4 regions of the Cytobacillus kochii genome follow, and region 1 is predicted to be linked to each of the others. Evidence: a T-box and tRNA genes for the amino acid it is inferred to sense, from the RefSeq annotation. Region 1 holds a T-box; the other regions hold tRNA genes.
The links. The T-box of region 1 lies ahead of metG (methionine--tRNA ligase). A T-box ahead of a tRNA ligase gene usually reads a tRNA of that ligase, here a tRNA-Met.

Region 1 (4,172 bases):
TTGCTTCATAATCAACTCGCCGAATGATGCGATCCAATTTTGATTTTTAATAAAAGGCTCGGTATCTTCAACGACATAAACAATATCATAATCTTGAAACTGGTCTCTTGGGACATTTATATTTGTTCTGGAACCGTTCATATAGACGGCAAAAATCCTTTCTTCGTTTTTTGCAAAGTCTATAATCGTCGCCATCATTTCTGTTTCAGACCTCATCACTTCACCACCCAAGTATTGGTTCTTTGTTTACTAAGAAAAGTCCTGCTTCCGGCGATTATTAGGCAAGTGATTGTGCTTGTAATCTCGCTAATTCTTTTTCAATGTTCTCTACATCAATGCGCGCAAACAATGGTTCAACTGGTGCAGTGAGTGTCACACCATTCAAAACAACCTCTTGCCATCTCCGCTCTTGGACATTGAGTAATTCAAATACCTTTTCACTTGAAAACGGTAAAAAAGGAGAAAGTAATTGCGCGAGGTTGGCAAGAAGATAAACACAATTAGCTAACGTTTTTTCACAAGTCCCTTGATCCTCATGCCATTGTTGCCATGGCTTTTGCTCATCAAAATATTTATTAGATTTTCGCACATAGGCGAATATATTTTCTAGGGCTTGCTTCATGCTTCCTTGTTCAATGAGGTTTCCAACTTCATGATATAAGCAGTTTATTTCTCCTTTTATCTTCTCATCAATATCCGACGTTGTAATGACACCGGCAAATGATTTTTCAATAAATTTCAACGTACGATTCACAAAATTCCCATATGCACCGAGCAATTCGCTATTATGGCTATAGATAAACTCTTTCCAAGAAAAATCGGCATCGCGATTCTCCGGTGCATTAATCGTAAGAAAGTAGCGAATCGAATCTGGTTCATATCTTTCTAAGAAATCAGGCACCCAAACAGCCCAATTTTTACTCGTCGATAACTTCTTTTTTTCTAAAGTAACATATTCGTTGGAAATCACCCTTGTCGGCAATGCCGCAATTCCTATTCCTTGTAAAATGGCGGGCCAAATGACCGTGTGGAACGGGATATTATCTTTTCCGTGCACATAATACGAGGTTGTTTCACTTGACCAAAAAAGATGATCATCCTGATTGTTTTCTTCGGCCCACTTTTTACTTGCCGAATAATAGCCTGAAACCGCCTCAATCCATACATACACCTTTTTCTCTTCATAACCAGAAACAGGGACACTGACACCGATTGGTAAATCTCGAGAAATGGCTCTGTCGTGCAAGCCTTCACCTAAATACCTCTTCGTTAAATGCAATGCATTCTCTCTCCATAAATGTTGCACTTCAGCCCGTTGTGTATATTTCTCCAAATCAGCTTGTAAGTCACTTAGTGCAAAATAAAAATGTTCTGTCTCCCTTGTCGTAGGTGTGTGACCACAAATTTTACAGCTGCGTTCATGAAGTTCAAGGGGCTCTAAGATGGTTGCACAATGATCACATTGATCACCTCTGGCAGGTTCATTGCAAACTGGACATAATCCTTCCACATAGCGGTCTGGCAAGAACTGCTGACAGTGCTCACAATAGGTTTGCTCTACCTTTCGCTTGTAGATCAAGCCTTTTTCTAAAAGCGCTAAAAATATTTCTTGTACTCCATGATGGTGATGAGCTGTATCTGTTCTTGTATAAATATCATAAGAAAAACCTAATTGTGTAAAGCAATCAACAAACTCCCGGTGATAGTGATCTGCTATCGCCTGCGGCTCTACCCCCGCCTGTCTTGCTTTCACAGTAATCGGTGTACCATTACAATCACTGCCTGAAGCATATAGCACTTTTTCTCCTTTTAAACGATAATATCTTGCCAAAATGTCTCCAGGTAGCAAACTTGAAACATGACCGAGATGCAAAGATCCATTTGCATAAGCCCACGCCCCACCAATAAAAATACTCATCTTCTATTCCCCCTAAATTTTAGCCTGATTGATTGAGACACGACTGCAAACAAAAAACCTCGCCCCATAGCTATTGCTAGCTAAGGGCGAGGTTTACACCACGCGTTACCACCTTATTTTACAAATAGGTTACCCTACTTGCCTCATCAAGTACGCCAGTCCCAATCGGCCTTTATACTGTGACATTGATAACGAGTGCCAAAACTCGGCGTAGCCTACTTATACTAATAAACAAGTATGTTCAGTACACAGCTCAGAGACCATTTTTCGAATGATTGCTTTTTGCTTCTTCTCAGCTACCGAAGCTCTCTGCTTAAAAAACGACACATTCTACTTTTTCTCTTCATTGCTTTTGAAGTAAAAATATATAAGGGTAATTTTAATCAACTGGGTTTTGAAAGTCAATGGGAGAAGTGAAAGGCAAATGTGTTTTGCTCGGGCTTAGTGACGGAATTTCTAACTGAATGACTTGCTAATAATGCTATTTGCTCGGCTTTCGCGGACGATTTTCTAGTTGAATGACTTGCTAATGCTTTTTGCTCCGCTTTCGTGACGGGTTTTCTGACTGAATGACTCGCTAATGCTTTTTGCTCGGCTTTCGTGACGGATTTACTGTCTGAATGACTTGCTAATGCTTTTTGCTCGGCTCTCGTGGGGGATTTTCTAGTTGAATGACTTGCTAATGCTTTTTGCTCGGCTCTCGTGGGGGATTTTCTAGTTGAATGACTTGCTAATGCTTTTTGCTCGGCTTTCGTGACGGATTTTCTGTCTGAATGACTCGCTAATGCTTTTTGCTCGGCCTTCGTGACGGATTTACTGTCTGAATGACTCGCTAATGCTTTTTGCTCTGACTGAATGACTTGCTAATGCTTTTTGCTCGGCTTTCATGTCGGGTTTTCTGACTGAATGACTCGCTAATACTTCCTTGTTTTACTTTTACAATTGCTGGTTGTGTATTTCGGCCCAATCACGGGTCTTTATCTATTTCTCGGTGGCACGGAAAAACAATATTTGCCGACGATTTATCTCTCGATTACCAATGAAAGGCCTGGGCTCATTGGGCAGGCACGCGGCTTCATCTACCACTCACCATGGATTATTCTTTTCCCTCTCATAGCTTACTTATTACTACTATTGGCCTTTTATCTCGTCTCGTCAGGTTAAATAACCAGGCAAATAAAAATTGGCGGAGGATGACTCATTTATGATTTTCGGGTATATAGAAGGGTAAAGAAATAGGAGGGGAATCACCATGACCATTGAATCCATCATCATTGGCGTTATTCTTATATTCATCCAGCTTTTTGCACTAAAGATTGTTAAGTGGCTACCAATGAGAGAACAAAAAATACTGTCGCTATCCGGCGGTGTCGCGATCGCTTATGTATTTGTATATATTCTCCCTTCCATGCATGAAGAACAAGACAAGTTAGGTGGCACACTAGCGATCGATTCCGAACTATACTTCTTGGGGTTGATTGGATTAATTGTTTACTATAGTGTGTATAAATTCGCAAAATCTACAAAAGCGCAAAAAATGAACCAAAACGCCGCCTATTTTGTGCAAGCAACTTTTTTCGCTATCTATACATTTATGGTTTCTTATATTGTATTCTCATCTGATGTTCACTCTGGTGAAGCTTTATTTTATGGATTAGCCATCGGTCTTCACTTTATCGGCATATCCTATCATATTGGAAAAGGTAACGAAGATGTTCACCATCAGTACGGACGCTTTCTATTTGCGATAGCTACGCTTATAGGGGCACTTGCCGGATCAATGGGCCCTACTTCAGGGTTATTCGTCCACTCCATCATCGCTTTCAGTTCAGGCGCAATGATCTTTAATGTCATCAGTAAAGAGTTACCGGAGGAAGACTATGCCCATCTGCCCACTTTCTTATTGGCTTCCCTTTTGTACTCATTGATTCTCTTTACTCTTAAAACCGTCTTTAATTGGTAAATAAAACGAGATAACCCAATTTAAATGACATGAGCAAATTCCCAGAAACTTTTGTTCATGTCTTTTTTATGGAGTTGTACTCAGCTCTTCCTAGTTACTTTTTCTGTAAAGTATAGCACTAGTAAGAATCATAACGATTGTACCAATCATTAATAAACCGTTTGGGATCCAATACAATTCACTCGGTAAAGCACTAAATAATATGATAGACAGCACGATTAAAGGTATCATGCCTAAAATATACAGACGGATGATTGGATTTTGCCACTTTATATTAAACTGATTCAACTA
Region 2 (4,172 bases), 1.1 Mb from region 1:
ATTCGTCTTAATATCAGCAGTAGGACTTATATGTATCGCTACATTTCCATCATGCTCATGTGTGCTATGGCCTTGATTTTCTTCTTCGCTATCTATTTCAGCACTGCCTACCGCCACTTTAACTTTAGGCATAGTGTGCATACTTCTTGCGGTGACATGTGACTGAATATGATAGATAGCATCTTTTTCAAATGTATAGGATGCAACATACTTTCCATCATTCTCGTGTTCTGCTTCTATTAATTCACTATTATCCTTTTTCCCATCTTCCCACAATTCAAATTTTACTTCATCTGCATCTTCCACAGACTCGTCTCCCTGAGTAACAGTAACTTCTAAGCGTACTTCTTCGTTCCTTTTAATCTGACTTGGTATCGAGATACTGGCATCGATTGCAGCAGGAACTGATCCTTCGCCACCACTAGAGTTTGCATCATTCCCCGCATTTCCACAAGCAGCAAGAAAAATAATCATGATTACAGAAAACGTTGATATCCACTTCTTCATAAAAAGCCCCTCTTTCTTAAACATCTAATCTTTCTCATCTATTTTACTAATAATATGTGTTAGAAAAGTGAAATAATTTGTTAATGAGAGAAATATGTAAAATAAAGAAAATATAGGTATATAAAAAGATTTATTAGGAGAAACTTCTATTACAAGTGTAAATCCCCCTTTTTGGCTTCCATTTATGGAAGCTTTTTTTTACTTTTCTACAAAGCTTTCAACTAGATGCCTAGAAGCTTAATTTAAAATTAATCATACAAAAAAAGCTCATAAACCTTATAGAAGATTTAAGAGCTTTGACGCGCCTTAGAGGATTCGAACCTCTGACCCACAGCTTAGAAGGCTGTTGCTCTATCCAGCTGAGCTAAAGGCGCAAACTAAAATATGTATGGCTCCGCAGGTAGGATTCGAACCTACGACCGTTCGGTTAACAGCCGAATGCTCTACCACTGAGCTACTGCGGAATAATATAAATGGTGGGCCTAAATGGACTCGAACCATCGACCTCACGCTTATCAGGCGTGCGCTCTAACCAGCTGAGCTATAGGCCCCTATTTAAGCGGGTGAAGGGAATCGAACCCTCATCATCAGCTTGGAAGGCTGAGGTTTTACCACTAAACTACACCCGCATTTAAGAACTTCAACATACCGGTGGTCGGGGTCGAACCGACACTCCCGAAGGAACACGATTTTGAGTCGTGCGCGTCTGCCAATTCCGCCACACCGGCATAAAGGCAACACCCGGATTTGAACCGGGGATAAAGGTTTTGCAGACCTCTGCCTTACCACTTGGCTATGCTGCCATAAAACTGGGCTAGCAGGGTTCGAACCTGCGAATGACGGAATCAAAATCCGTTGCCTTACCACTTGGCTATAGCCCAATAAGTAAATTGAAAAATGGGGCGACTGATGGGAATCGAACCCACGAATGTCGGAACCACAATCCGATGCGTTAACCACTTCGCCACAATCGCCATTATTGGCAGGGGTAGTAGGAATTGAACCCACATCAAAGGTTTTGGAGACCTTCGTTTTACCATTAAACTATACCCCTAGATGGTGGAGGGGGGCAGATTCGAACTGCCGAACCCGAAGGAGCGGATTTACAGTCCGCCGCGTTTAGCCACTTCGCTACCCCTCCAAAAAAGAATAAATGGTGGCTCAGGACGGAATCGAACCGCCGACACAAGGATTTTCAGTCCTTTGCTCTACCGACTGAGCTACTGAGCCAAAATAATAAATATGTAAATGGCGGTCCGGACGGGACTCGAACCCGCGACCTCCTGCGTGACAGGCAGGCATTCTAACCAACTGAACTACCGGACCAGATTGCGGGGGCAGGATTTGAACCTGCGACCTTCGGGTTATGAGCCCGACGAGCTACCGGACTGCTCCACCCCGCGATAATAAATATTAATGGCGGAGGAAGAGGGATTCGAACCCCCGCGGGCTTTAACACCCCTGTCGGTTTTCAAGACCGATCCCTTCAGCCAGACTTGGGTATTCCTCCATTAATAAAAAAGCAATAGCGGCGGAGGGGATCGAACCCCCGACCTCACGGGTATGAACCGTACGCTCTAGCCAGCTGAGCTACACCGCCATAAAATATATTTTATAAAAATTAAATTGGTGGAGCCTAGCGGGATCGAACCGCTGACCTCCTGCGTGCAAAGCAGGCGCTCTCCCAGCTGAGCTAAGGCCCCTAAAAAGTATTCGTGGTCGGGAAGACAGGATTCGAACCTGCGACCCCTTGGTCCCAAACCAAGTGCTCTACCAAGCTGAGCTACTTCCCGAAATAAAACGCGCCCGAGAGGAGTCGAACCCCTAACCTTTTGATCCGTAGTCAAACGCTCTATCCAATTGAGCTACGGGCGCATCTGGAGCGGAAGACGGGATTCGAACCCGCGACCCTCACCTTGGCAAGGTGATGTTCTACCACTGAACTACTTCCGCAACTATTCATTATAAAACTAATGCGGGTGAAGGGAGTCGAACCCCCACGCCTTGCGGCGCCAGATCCTAAGTCTGGTGCGTCTGCCAATTCCGCCACACCCGCAAATTTAAATGGTGAGCCATGAAGGACTCGAACCTTCGACCCTCTGATTAAAAGTCAGATGCTCTACCAACTGAGCTAATGGCTCGTACAAAGCACGAGTGGTGCCGGCCAGAGGACTTGAACCCCCAACCTACTGATTACAAGTCAGTTGCTCTACCAATTGAGCTAGGCCGGCAAATATACAAAAAAAATGGTGGAGGATGACGGGATCGAACCGCCGACCCTCTGCTTGTAAGGCAGATGCTCTCCCAGCTGAGCTAATCCTCCAAAATGGTGACCCCTACGGGATTCGAACCCGTGTTACCGCCGTGAAAGGGCGGTGTCTTAACCGCTTGACCAAGGGGCCAAAAAATAACCCCAAAAAATGGGGTAGTTTGCCCGGCAGCGTCCTACTCTCACAAGGGGACAGCCCCTAACTACCATCGGCGCTGAGAAGCTTAACTTCCGTGTTCGGTATGGGAACGGGTGTGACCTTCTCGCTATCGCCACCGGACTATGAAATTGTAAGGGAATCGTTCCCTCAAAACTAGGTAATGTTGAAGAAGATATTTATTGAGTAATCGCCTGAATGCGTGCTGTAGGATACTACTTACGTAGTGCTGTCCAGCTGCGGCGCCTAGTAGCCGCCCGCATTTCGAATTGTCCAGCTACAGCGCCTAGGTGCTCGAGGTCATAAGTCAAATTTGTCATGAGGTTAAAGAACAACCTCCTGTCAAATCCGTCTTATGCTTGTCGCACCTGTGCAAGGCGCTTTCGCTTTTCGTTTTGGTTAAGTCCTCGATCGATTAGTATTAGTCAGCTGCATGTGTCGCCACACTTCCACCTCTAACCTATCAACCTGATCATCTTTCAGGGATCTTACTAGCTTACGCTATGGGAAATCTCATCTCGAGGGGGGCTTCATGCTTAGATGCTTTCAGCACTTATCCCTTCCGCACATAGCTACCCAGCGATGCCTTTGGCAAGACAACTGGTACACCAGCGGTGCGTCCATCCCGGTCCTCTCGTACTAAGGACAGCTCCTCTCAAATTTCCTGCGCCCACGACGGATAGGGACCGAACTGTCTCACGACGTTCTGAACCCAGCTCGCGTACCGCTTTAATGGGCGAACAGCCCAACCCTTGGGACCGACTACAGCCCCAGGATGCGATGAGCCGACATCGAGGTGCCAAACCTCCCCGTCGATGTGGACTCTTGGGGGAGATAAGCCTGTTATCCCCGGGGTAGCTTTTATCCGTTGAGCGATGGCCCTTCCATGCGGAACCACCGGATCACTAAGCCCGACTTTCGTCCCTGCTCGACTTGTAGGTCTCGCAGTCAAGCTCCCTTGTGCCTTTACACTCTACGAATGATTTCCAACCATTCTGAGGGAACCTTTGGGCGCCTCCGTTACTCTTTAGGAGGCGACCGCCCCAGTCAAACTGCCCACCTGACACTGTCTCCCATCCCGATAAGGGATGTGGGTTAGAATTTCAATACAGCCAGGGTAGTATCCCACCGACGCCTCCACCGAAGCTAGCGCTCCGGCTTCTAAGGCTCCTACCTATCCTGTACAAGCTGTACCAAAATTCAATATCAGGCTACAGTAAAGCTCCACGGGGTCTTTCC
Region 3 (4,172 bases), 1.3 Mb from region 1:
TCGCTGGGTAGCTATGTGCGGAAGGGATAAGTGCTGAAAGCATCTAAGCATGAAGCCCCCCTCGAGATGAGATTTCCCATAGCGCAAGCTAGTAAGATCCCTGAAAGATGATCAGGTTGATAGGTTAGAGGTGGAAGTGTGGCGACACATGCAGCTGACTAATACTAATCGATCGAGGACTTAACCAATTCGAAATGCGGAGGCGCCTTGCACAGGTGCGACAAGCATAAGACGGATTTGACAGGAGGTTGTTCTTTAACCTCATGACAAATTTGACTTATGACCTCGAGCACCTAGGCGCCGCAGCTGGACAGCACTACGTAAGTAGTAGCCTACAGCACGCATTCAGGCGATTACTCAATAAATATCTTCTTCAACATTACCTAGTTTTCAGAGAATGATTTAAAATTTCTCTTGAAATTTTCATAAAAGACGTTATAATAATAAATGTCTTTAAAAAGTCCGGTGGCGATAGCGAGAAGGTCACACCCGTTCCCATACCGAACACGGAAGTTAAGCTTCTCAGCGCCGATGGTAGTTAGGGGCTGTCCCCTTGTGAGAGTAGGACGTTGCCGGGCATACATATTGGAGGATTAGCTCAGCTGGGAGAGCATCTGCCTTACAAGCAGAGGGTCGGCGGTTCGATCCCGTCATCCTCCACCATTTTTTGTGTGTATTTGCCGGCCTAGCTCAATTGGTAGAGCAACTGACTTGTAATCAGTAGGTTGGGGGTTCAAGTCCTCTGGCCGGCACCACTCGTGCTTTGTACGAGCCATTAGCTCAGTTGGTAGAGCATCTGACTTTTAATCAGAGGGTCGAAGGTTCGAGTCCTTCATGGCTCACCATTTGATCATCTTAATATGCGGGTGTGGCGGAATTGGCAGACGCACCAGACTTAGGATCTGGCGCCGCAAGGCGTGGGGGTTCGACTCCCTTCACCCGCACCATTTTTCATTTTAAATATTTGCGGAAGTAGTTCAGTGGTAGAACATCACCTTGCCAAGGTGAGGGTCGCGGGTTCGAATCCCGTCTTCCGCTCCAATATGTGCCGGGGTGGCGGAACTGGCAGACGCACAGGACTTAAAATCCTGCGGTAGGTGACTACCGTACCGGTTCGATTCCGGTCCTCGGCACCATTCTTTTAAAATTAAGCGCCCGTAGCTCAATTGGATAGAGCGTTTGACTACGGATCAAAAGGTTAGGGGTTCGACTCCTCTCGGGCGCGTTATGTTTCGGGAAGTAGCTCAGCTTGGTAGAGCACTTGGTTTGGGACCAAGGGGTCGCAGGTTCGAATCCTGTCTTCCCGACCACTAGATATACATATTTATTTTAGGGGCCTTAGCTCAGCTGGGAGAGCGCCTGCTTTGCACGCAGGAGGTCAGCGGTTCGATCCCGCTAGGCTCCACCAATTAATTTTATACAATATATTCTATGGCGGTGTAGCTCAGCTGGCTAGAGCGTACGGTTCATACCCGTGAGGTCGGGGGTTCGATCCCCTCCGCCGCTACCATAGATAGAATGATGGACCTTTAGCTCAGCTGGTTAGAGCAGACGGCTCATAACCGTCCGGTCGTAGGTTCGAGTCCTACAAGGTCCACCATTATTCGGAGGAATACCCAAGTCTGGCTGAAGGGATCGGTCTTGAAAACCGACAGGGGTGTTAAAGCCCGCGGGGGTTCGAATCCCTCTTCCTCCGCCATTCATATTATTATCGCGGGGTGGAGCAGTCCGGTAGCTCGTCGGGCTCATAACCCGAAGGTCGCAGGTTCAAATCCTGCCCCCGCAATCTGGTCCGGTAGTTCAGTTGGTTAGAATGCCTGCCTGTCACGCAGGAGGTCGCGGGTTCGAGTCCCGTCCGGACCGCCATTTACATATTTATTATTTTGGCTCAGTAGCTCAGTCGGTAGAGCAAAGGACTGAAAATCCTTGTGTCGGCGGTTCGATTCCGTCCTGAGCCATCTTTTATGGCGGTTGTGGCGAAGTGGTTAACGCATCGGATTGTGGTTCCGACATTCGTGGGTTCGATTCCCATCAGCCGCCCCATTGCGGGTGTAGTTTAGTGGTAAAACCTCAGCCTTCCAAGCTGATGATGAGGGTTCGATTCCCTTCACCCGCTTAAATAGGGGCCTATAGCTCAGCTGGTTAGAGCGCACGCCTGATAAGCGTGAGGTCGATGGTTCGAGTCCATTTAGGCCCACCATTTATATTATTCCGCAGTAGCTCAGTGGTAGAGCATTCGGCTGTTAACCGAACGGTCGTAGGTTCGAATCCTACCTGCGGAGCCATATGGAGAAGTACTCAAGTGGCTGAAGAGGCGCCCCTGCTAAGGGTGTAGGTCGGGCAACCGGCGCGAGGGTTCAAATCCCTCCTTCTCCGCCAGTTGGCCCCTTGGTCAAGCGGTTAAGACACCGCCCTTTCACGGCGGTAACACGGGTTCGAATCCCGTAGGGGTCATAAAAAAGAAGCTGTCAACTTATGTTGACAGCTTCTTTTTTATGTGGCTAACACTTTTGGATGTTATATTATCTGTCATTAGATGTCGAAATAATTTGAAAATTAACAAGGGATTTTTATACTTAAGACGAATTAATTAAGAAAGAGTAATGTAATACAAGGAGTGGAATGAATTAGAATGAATACAACTGCATACCCCACTGAATTCGAAATGCACTTGTTTCATGAAGGAAGCTTATTTAAGGCATACGAACTGTTTGGATCACACCGTCATAAAGAAGGAGATAATTGGGTTACTTGCTTTACTATCTATGCTCCACATGCCTACTCAATATCATTAGTTGGCTCTTTTAATCATTGGAATGGCGAAGGTTTTTCATTGGAAAAAGTAAATAATGAGGGGATATGGACAATTCAGCTAGATGGAGATTTAACAGGAGAAATTTATAAATATGCAATTAAGAACAAGGATGAACAAACTTTTTTAAAGGCTGATCCTTTTGCTTTTTGTTCAGAATTACGACCCAGAACTGCTTCGATTGTCTATTCTTTAGAAGATTACAAATGGAAGGACCAAGGCTGGCAAAAGGAAAAACAACAAAGGAAAGCATTTTCAGAACCTATGATGATATATGAGATGCATCTAGGTACATGGAAAAAGAGGAATGGCCTTTTATTGACATACAGTGAACTAGCAGAAGAAATCATTCCTTACGTAAAGGAGCATGGTTTTACACATATTGAATTGATGCCTATAATTGAACACCCTTATGATCGTTCATGGGGGTATCAAGGAACAGGCTATTATTCGGCTACGAGTAGATATGGTGAACCAAAAGATTTAATGTTTTTTATCGATCAATGCCATCAAAATAATATTGGTGTTATTTTAGATTGGGTACCAGGACATTTCTGTAAAGATCAACATGGGCTATATTGTTTAGATGGTGAATATGTTTATGAATACGAAACAGAAGCTGATAGGGAAAATTTTGTTTGGGGTACAGCTAATTTTAATTTAAGTAAAACAGAGGTTCATAGTTTCCTCATATCCAATGCTATTTTTTGGATGGAAAAATACCATGTCGATGGATTTAGAATTGATGCAGTATCAAATATTATTTTTTGGCCTAATAACGAGAAGAGGGAAAATCCATTTGGTATTCAATTTTTACAGAAATTAAATAAAGCTGTGTTTGCTTATGATCCCTCTATCTTGATGATGGCAGAGGATTCTACTGATTGGCCCCAAGTAACGGCTCCTGTTCACTATGGCGGATTAGGTTTCAGTTATAAATGGAATATGGGGTGGATGAATGATGTATTATCTTATATGGAGAAAGCCCCACATGAACGACAATACCACCATAATAAAATGACTTTTTCTTTAATGTATGCATACTCCGAAAATTTTCTCTTACCGTTATCACATGATGAGGTTGTCCATGGGAAGAAATCCCTGCTAGACAAGATGCCAGGAGATTATTGGCAAAAATTTGCCCAATATCGTTTGCTCTTAGGTTTTATGATGACACATCCAGGTAAAAAGCTGTTATTTATGGGGTTTGAGCTAGGACAATTTGCCGAGTGGAAAGATGAAGAACAGTTGGATTGGCACTTACTTCAGTATGAAATGCATGCAAAAACGAATCATTATGTGAAGAAGTTAATAAAGTTATATAAGAGATCTAAATCATTATATGAATGGGACCACAGAT
Region 4 (4,172 bases), 1.1 Mb from region 1:
CGCAACCATTCGGCCCAATAATAGCCGTAATCTCACCGTCTGGTATCATCATGTTTAAGTTCTTCACAATCTCTCTATCACCGTATGCAATTCTTAAGTCTTCAGTAAATAATCTAGACAAGGTCATTCACTCCATCCGAACATTTTAGATCATCATCACGTCATTGATAATGATTATCAACTTCAAAGAAAATTTTATCTAATAAAAGCTATCCTGTCAACCATCAATCCGAAAAGTTTTCATTTCCAGCATATTTCTTGTTAACCAACCTGTATTCTACATATATTTTTTTAAGGAGAATGCATTTCACGTTACTGGAGCCTTTCATCCATTTCTTCACTTTAAGTCATTATACACTTCTTTAAGTTTAGTAAAAAACACCATAACTAGTCATTTCTACTAAAAAAAGACTGTAGGCAATCTACTAATAAATAGAGATTGTCTACAGTCCTTAACTTCCATATAAGCGGGTGAAGGGAATCGAACCCTCATCATCAGCTTGGAAGGCTGAGGTTTTACCACTAAACTACACCCGCAAATACCGGTGGTCGGGGTCGAACCGACACTCCGTGATGGAACACGATTTTGAGTCGTGCGCGTCTGCCAATTCCGCCACACCGGCAAATATTCTTTTATTTAATTATGGTGCCGAGGACCGGAATCGAACCGGTACGGTAGTCACCTACCGCAGGATTTTAAGTCCTGTGCGTCTGCCAGTTCCGCCACCCCGGCATGAGGTGTATAAAAACTAATGAATATGTATTGGAGGCGGCAACCGGATTTGAACCGGTGGTGAAGGTTTTGCAGACCTCTGCCTTACCACTTGGCTATGCCGCCATCAATATAAATGAATATTTGGAGCGGAAGACGGGATTCGAACCCGCGACCCTCACCTTGGCAAGGTGATGTTCTACCACTGAACTACTTCCGCAAATCTGGCTGGGCTAGCAGGGTTCGAACCTGCGAATGACGGAATCAAAATCCGTTGCCTTACCACTTGGCTATAGCCCATTTGTATATTCTATGCATGAAAGCAAAAAAAGTGAATTTAAAATAATGGGGCGGCTGATGGGAATCGAACCCACGAATGTCGGAACCACAATCCGATGCGTTAACCACTTCGCCACAACCGCCATAATTGGCAGGGGTAGTAGGAATCGAACCCACATCAAAGGTTTTGGAGACCTTCGTTTTACCATTAAACTATACCCCTAGATGGTGGAGGGGGGCAGATTCGAACTGCCGAACCCGAAGGAGCGGATTTACAGTCCGCCGCGTTTAGCCACTTCGCTACCCCTCCATGAAAAACGATGCCGGCCAGAGGACTTGAACCCCCAACCTACTGATTACAAGTCAGTTGCTCTACCAATTGAGCTAGGCCGGCAAATGGTGGCTCAGGACGGAATCGAACCGCCGACACAAGGATTTTCAGTCCTTTGCTCTACCGACTGAGCTACTGAGCCAAAACTTATACGTTTTACAATATGTTTTTAATACATTTGTGTGAATTTATGTAGTGGCGGTCCGGACGGGACTCGAACCCGCGACCTCCTGCGTGACAGGCAGGCATTCTAACCAACTGAACTACCGGACCAAATTGCGGGGGCAGGATTTGAACCTGCGACCTTCGGGTTATGAGCCCGACGAGCTACCGGACTGCTCCACCCCGCGATAATATGAATGGTGGAGGATGACGGGATCGAACCGCCGACCCTCTGCTTGTAAGGCAGATGCTCTCCCAGCTGAGCTAATCCTCCAAAATGGTGACCCCTACGGGATTCGAACCCGTGTTACCGCCGTGAAAGGGCGGTGTCTTAACCGCTTGACCAAGGGGCCAGTTTATATGTTTAATGGCGGAGAGCAAGGGATTTGAACCCTTGAGACGGCTATAAACCGCCTACACGATTTCCAATCGTGCTCCTTCGGCCAGCTCGGACAGCTCTCCATTGGCTCCGCAGGTAGGATTCGAACCTACGACCGTTCGGTTAACAGCCGAATGCTCTACCACTGAGCTACTGCGGAATAATATAATAGTATGTATGCCCGGCAACGTCCTACTCTCACAAGGGGACAGCCCCTAACTACCATCGGCGCTGAGAAGCTTAACTTCCGTGTTCGGTATGGGAACGGGTGTGACCTTCTCGCTATCGCCACCGGACTTTTTAAAGACATTTATTATTATAACGTCTTTTATGAAAATTTCAAGAGAAATTTTAAATCATTCTCTGAAAACTAGGTAATGTTGAAGAAGATTGTTTTGAGTAATCGCCTGAATGCGTGCTGTAGGCTACTACTTACGTAGTGCTGTCTAGCTGCGGCGGCTAGGAGCCGCCCGCATTTCGTATTGTCCAGCTACAGCGCCTAGGTGCTCGAGGTCATAAGTCAAATTTTTCATGAGGTTAAAGAACAACCTCCTGTCAAATCTGTCTCTTATGCTTGTCGCACCTGTGCAAGGCGCTTTCGCTTTTCGTTTTTGGTTAAGTCCTCGATCGATTAGTATTAGTCAGCTACATGTGTCGCCACACTTCCACCTCTAACCTATCAACCTGATCATCTTTCAGGGATCTTACTAGCTTGCGCTATGGGAAATCTCATCTCGAGGGGGGCTTCATGCTTAGATGCTTTCAGCACTTATCCCTTCCGCACATAGCTACCCAGCGATGCCTTTGGCAAGACAACTGGTACACCAGCGGTGCGTCCATCCCGGTCCTCTCGTACTAAGGACAGCTCCTCTCAAATTTCCTGCGCCCACGACGGATAGGGACCGAACTGTCTCACGACGTTCTGAACCCAGCTCGCGTACCGCTTTAATGGGCGAACAGCCCAACCCTTGGGACCGACTACAGCCCCAGGATGCGATGAGCCGACATCGAGGTGCCAAACCTCCCCGTCGATGTGGACTCTTGGGGGAGATAAGCCTGTTATCCCCGGGGTAGCTTTTATCCGTTGAGCGATGGCCCTTCCATGCGGAACCACCGGATCACTAAGCCCGACTTTCGTCCCTGCTCGACTTGTAGGTCTCGCAGTCAAGCTCCCTTGTGCCTTTACACTCTACGAATGATTTCCAACCATTCTGAGGGAACCTTTGGGCGCCTCCGTTACTCTTTAGGAGGCGACCGCCCCAGTCAAACTGCCCACCTGACACTGTCTCCCATCCCGATAAGGGATGTGGGTTAGAATTTCAATACAGCCAGGGTAGTATCCCACCGACGCCTCCACCGAAGCTAGCGCTCCGGCTTCTAAGGCTCCTACCTATCCTGTACAAGCTGTACCAAAATTCAATATCAGGCTACAGTAAAGCTCCACGGGGTCTTTCCGTCCTGTCGCGGGTAACCTGCATCTTCACAGGTACTATAATTTCACCGAGTCTCTCGTTGAGACAGTGCCCAGATCGTTACGCCTTTCGTGCGGGTCGGAACTTACCCGACAAGGAATTTCGCTACCTTAGGACCGTTATAGTTACGGCCGCCGTTTACTGGGGCTTCGATTCAAAGCTTCGCGTGAGCTAACCTCTCCTCTTAACCTTCCAGCACCGGGCAGGCGTCAGCCCCTATACTTCGCCTTGCGGCTTCGCAGAGACCTGTGTTTTTGCTAAACAGTCGCCTGGGCCTATTCACTGCGGCTCATCAAGGCTTTAACACCCTAATGAGCACCCCTTCTCCCGAAGTTACGGGGTCATTTTGCCGAGTTCCTTAACGAGAGTTCTCTCGCTCACCTTAGGATTCTCTCCTCGCCTACCTGTGTCGGTTTGCGGTACGGGCACCTTATTCCTCGCTAGAGGCTTTTCTTGGCAGTGTGGAATCAAGAACTTCGGTACTAAATTTCCCTCGCTATCACAGCTCAAGGTATATGACCATGGGATTTGCCTCATGGTCCCTCTAACTGCTTAGACGCACATCCAATCGTGCGCTTACCCTATCCTCCTGCGTCCCCCCATCACTCAAACAGAATACGGTGGTACAGGAATATCAACCTGTTGTCCATCGCCTACGCTTTTCAGCCTCGGCTTAGGTCCCGACTAACCCTGAGCGGACGAGCCTTCCTCAGGAAACCTTAGGCATTCGGTGGATGGGATTCTCACCCATCTTTCGCTACTCATACCGGCATTCTCACTTCTAAGCGCTCCACCAGTCCTTACGGTCTAGCTTCAACGCCCTTAGAACGCTCTCCT

Region 2: it has a tRNA-Met gene. The T-box ahead of metG (methionine--tRNA ligase) is inferred to sense a tRNA for this amino acid. The anticodon was not compared.
Region 3: it has a tRNA-Met gene. The T-box ahead of metG (methionine--tRNA ligase) is inferred to sense a tRNA for this amino acid. The anticodon was not compared.
Region 4: it has a tRNA-Met gene. The T-box ahead of metG (methionine--tRNA ligase) is inferred to sense a tRNA for this amino acid. The anticodon was not compared.

The regions. Positions count from the first base shown of each region.
Region 1 covers NZ_CP085254.1:322,973-327,144, reverse strand. The annotation lists gene LG276_RS01860 (aminoglycoside 6-adenylyltransferase) at 1-216, opposite strand, end outside; gene metG (methionine--tRNA ligase) at 278-1,918, opposite strand; T-box leader at 1,998-2,274, opposite strand; gene LG276_RS01850 (hypothetical protein) at 3,171-3,881, shown strand; gene LG276_RS01845 (hypothetical protein) at 3,972-4,169, opposite strand.
Region 2 covers NZ_CP085254.1:3,805,447-3,809,618, forward strand. The annotation lists gene LG276_RS19420 (FixH family protein) at 1-507, opposite strand, end outside; tRNA gene LG276_RS19425 (tRNA-Arg) at 808-881, opposite strand; tRNA gene LG276_RS19430 (tRNA-Asn) at 897-971, opposite strand; tRNA gene LG276_RS19435 (tRNA-Ile) at 982-1,058, opposite strand; tRNA gene LG276_RS19440 (tRNA-Gly) at 1,066-1,136, opposite strand; tRNA gene LG276_RS19445 (tRNA-Leu) at 1,154-1,235, opposite strand; tRNA gene LG276_RS19450 (tRNA-Cys) at 1,240-1,310, opposite strand; tRNA gene LG276_RS19455 (tRNA-Gln) at 1,317-1,388, opposite strand; tRNA gene LG276_RS19460 (tRNA-His) at 1,406-1,481, opposite strand; tRNA gene LG276_RS19465 (tRNA-Trp) at 1,488-1,561, opposite strand; tRNA gene LG276_RS19470 (tRNA-Tyr) at 1,565-1,648, opposite strand; tRNA gene LG276_RS19475 (tRNA-Phe) at 1,662-1,737, opposite strand; tRNA gene LG276_RS19480 (tRNA-Asp) at 1,757-1,833, opposite strand; tRNA gene LG276_RS19485 (tRNA-Met) at 1,837-1,910, opposite strand; tRNA gene LG276_RS19490 (tRNA-Ser) at 1,925-2,017, opposite strand; tRNA gene LG276_RS19495 (tRNA-Met) at 2,034-2,107, opposite strand; tRNA gene LG276_RS19500 (tRNA-Ala) at 2,135-2,210, opposite strand; tRNA gene LG276_RS19505 (tRNA-Pro) at 2,224-2,300, opposite strand; tRNA gene LG276_RS19510 (tRNA-Arg) at 2,309-2,382, opposite strand; tRNA gene LG276_RS19515 (tRNA-Gly) at 2,386-2,460, opposite strand; tRNA gene LG276_RS19520 (tRNA-Leu) at 2,482-2,563, opposite strand; tRNA gene LG276_RS19525 (tRNA-Lys) at 2,573-2,648, opposite strand; tRNA gene LG276_RS19530 (tRNA-Thr) at 2,663-2,738, opposite strand; tRNA gene LG276_RS19535 (tRNA-Val) at 2,755-2,830, opposite strand; tRNA gene LG276_RS19540 (tRNA-Glu) at 2,835-2,909, opposite strand; rRNA gene rrf (5S ribosomal RNA) at 2,940-3,056, opposite strand; rRNA gene LG276_RS19550 (23S ribosomal RNA) at 3,329-4,172, opposite strand, start outside.
Region 3 covers NZ_CP085254.1:3,613,678-3,617,849, reverse strand. The annotation lists rRNA gene LG276_RS18465 (23S ribosomal RNA) at 1-188, shown strand, start outside; rRNA gene rrf (5S ribosomal RNA) at 462-578, shown strand; tRNA gene LG276_RS18455 (tRNA-Val) at 588-663, shown strand; tRNA gene LG276_RS18450 (tRNA-Thr) at 680-755, shown strand; tRNA gene LG276_RS18445 (tRNA-Lys) at 770-845, shown strand; tRNA gene LG276_RS18440 (tRNA-Leu) at 863-947, shown strand; tRNA gene LG276_RS18435 (tRNA-Gly) at 967-1,041, shown strand; tRNA gene LG276_RS18430 (tRNA-Leu) at 1,048-1,136, shown strand; tRNA gene LG276_RS18425 (tRNA-Arg) at 1,152-1,225, shown strand; tRNA gene LG276_RS18420 (tRNA-Pro) at 1,234-1,310, shown strand; tRNA gene LG276_RS18415 (tRNA-Ala) at 1,333-1,408, shown strand; tRNA gene LG276_RS18410 (tRNA-Met) at 1,434-1,510, shown strand; tRNA gene LG276_RS18405 (tRNA-Ile) at 1,524-1,600, shown strand; tRNA gene LG276_RS18400 (tRNA-Ser) at 1,607-1,699, shown strand; tRNA gene LG276_RS18395 (tRNA-Met) at 1,713-1,786, shown strand; tRNA gene LG276_RS18390 (tRNA-Asp) at 1,790-1,866, shown strand; tRNA gene LG276_RS18385 (tRNA-Phe) at 1,886-1,958, shown strand; tRNA gene LG276_RS18380 (tRNA-His) at 1,968-2,043, shown strand; tRNA gene LG276_RS18375 (tRNA-Gly) at 2,046-2,116, shown strand; tRNA gene LG276_RS18370 (tRNA-Ile) at 2,124-2,200, shown strand; tRNA gene LG276_RS18365 (tRNA-Asn) at 2,211-2,285, shown strand; tRNA gene LG276_RS18360 (tRNA-Ser) at 2,289-2,379, shown strand; tRNA gene LG276_RS18355 (tRNA-Glu) at 2,383-2,454, shown strand; gene glgB (1,4-alpha-glucan branching enzyme) at 2,633-4,172, shown strand, end outside.
Region 4 covers NZ_CP085254.1:1,425,144-1,429,315, reverse strand. The annotation lists gene LG276_RS07675 (ABC transporter ATP-binding protein) at 1-121, opposite strand, end outside; tRNA gene LG276_RS07670 (tRNA-Gly) at 467-537, opposite strand; tRNA gene LG276_RS07665 (tRNA-Leu) at 541-623, opposite strand; tRNA gene LG276_RS07660 (tRNA-Leu) at 645-733, opposite strand; tRNA gene LG276_RS07655 (tRNA-Cys) at 765-838, opposite strand; tRNA gene LG276_RS07650 (tRNA-Gly) at 858-932, opposite strand; tRNA gene LG276_RS07645 (tRNA-Gln) at 938-1,012, opposite strand; tRNA gene LG276_RS07640 (tRNA-His) at 1,059-1,134, opposite strand; tRNA gene LG276_RS07635 (tRNA-Trp) at 1,141-1,214, opposite strand; tRNA gene LG276_RS07630 (tRNA-Tyr) at 1,218-1,301, opposite strand; tRNA gene LG276_RS07625 (tRNA-Thr) at 1,313-1,385, opposite strand; tRNA gene LG276_RS07620 (tRNA-Phe) at 1,389-1,464, opposite strand; tRNA gene LG276_RS07615 (tRNA-Asp) at 1,519-1,595, opposite strand; tRNA gene LG276_RS07610 (tRNA-Met) at 1,599-1,672, opposite strand; tRNA gene LG276_RS07605 (tRNA-Val) at 1,683-1,758, opposite strand; tRNA gene LG276_RS07600 (tRNA-Glu) at 1,763-1,837, opposite strand; tRNA gene LG276_RS07595 (tRNA-Ser) at 1,853-1,946, opposite strand; tRNA gene LG276_RS07590 (tRNA-Asn) at 1,949-2,023, opposite strand; rRNA gene rrf (5S ribosomal RNA) at 2,043-2,159, opposite strand; rRNA gene LG276_RS07580 (23S ribosomal RNA) at 2,475-4,172, opposite strand, start outside.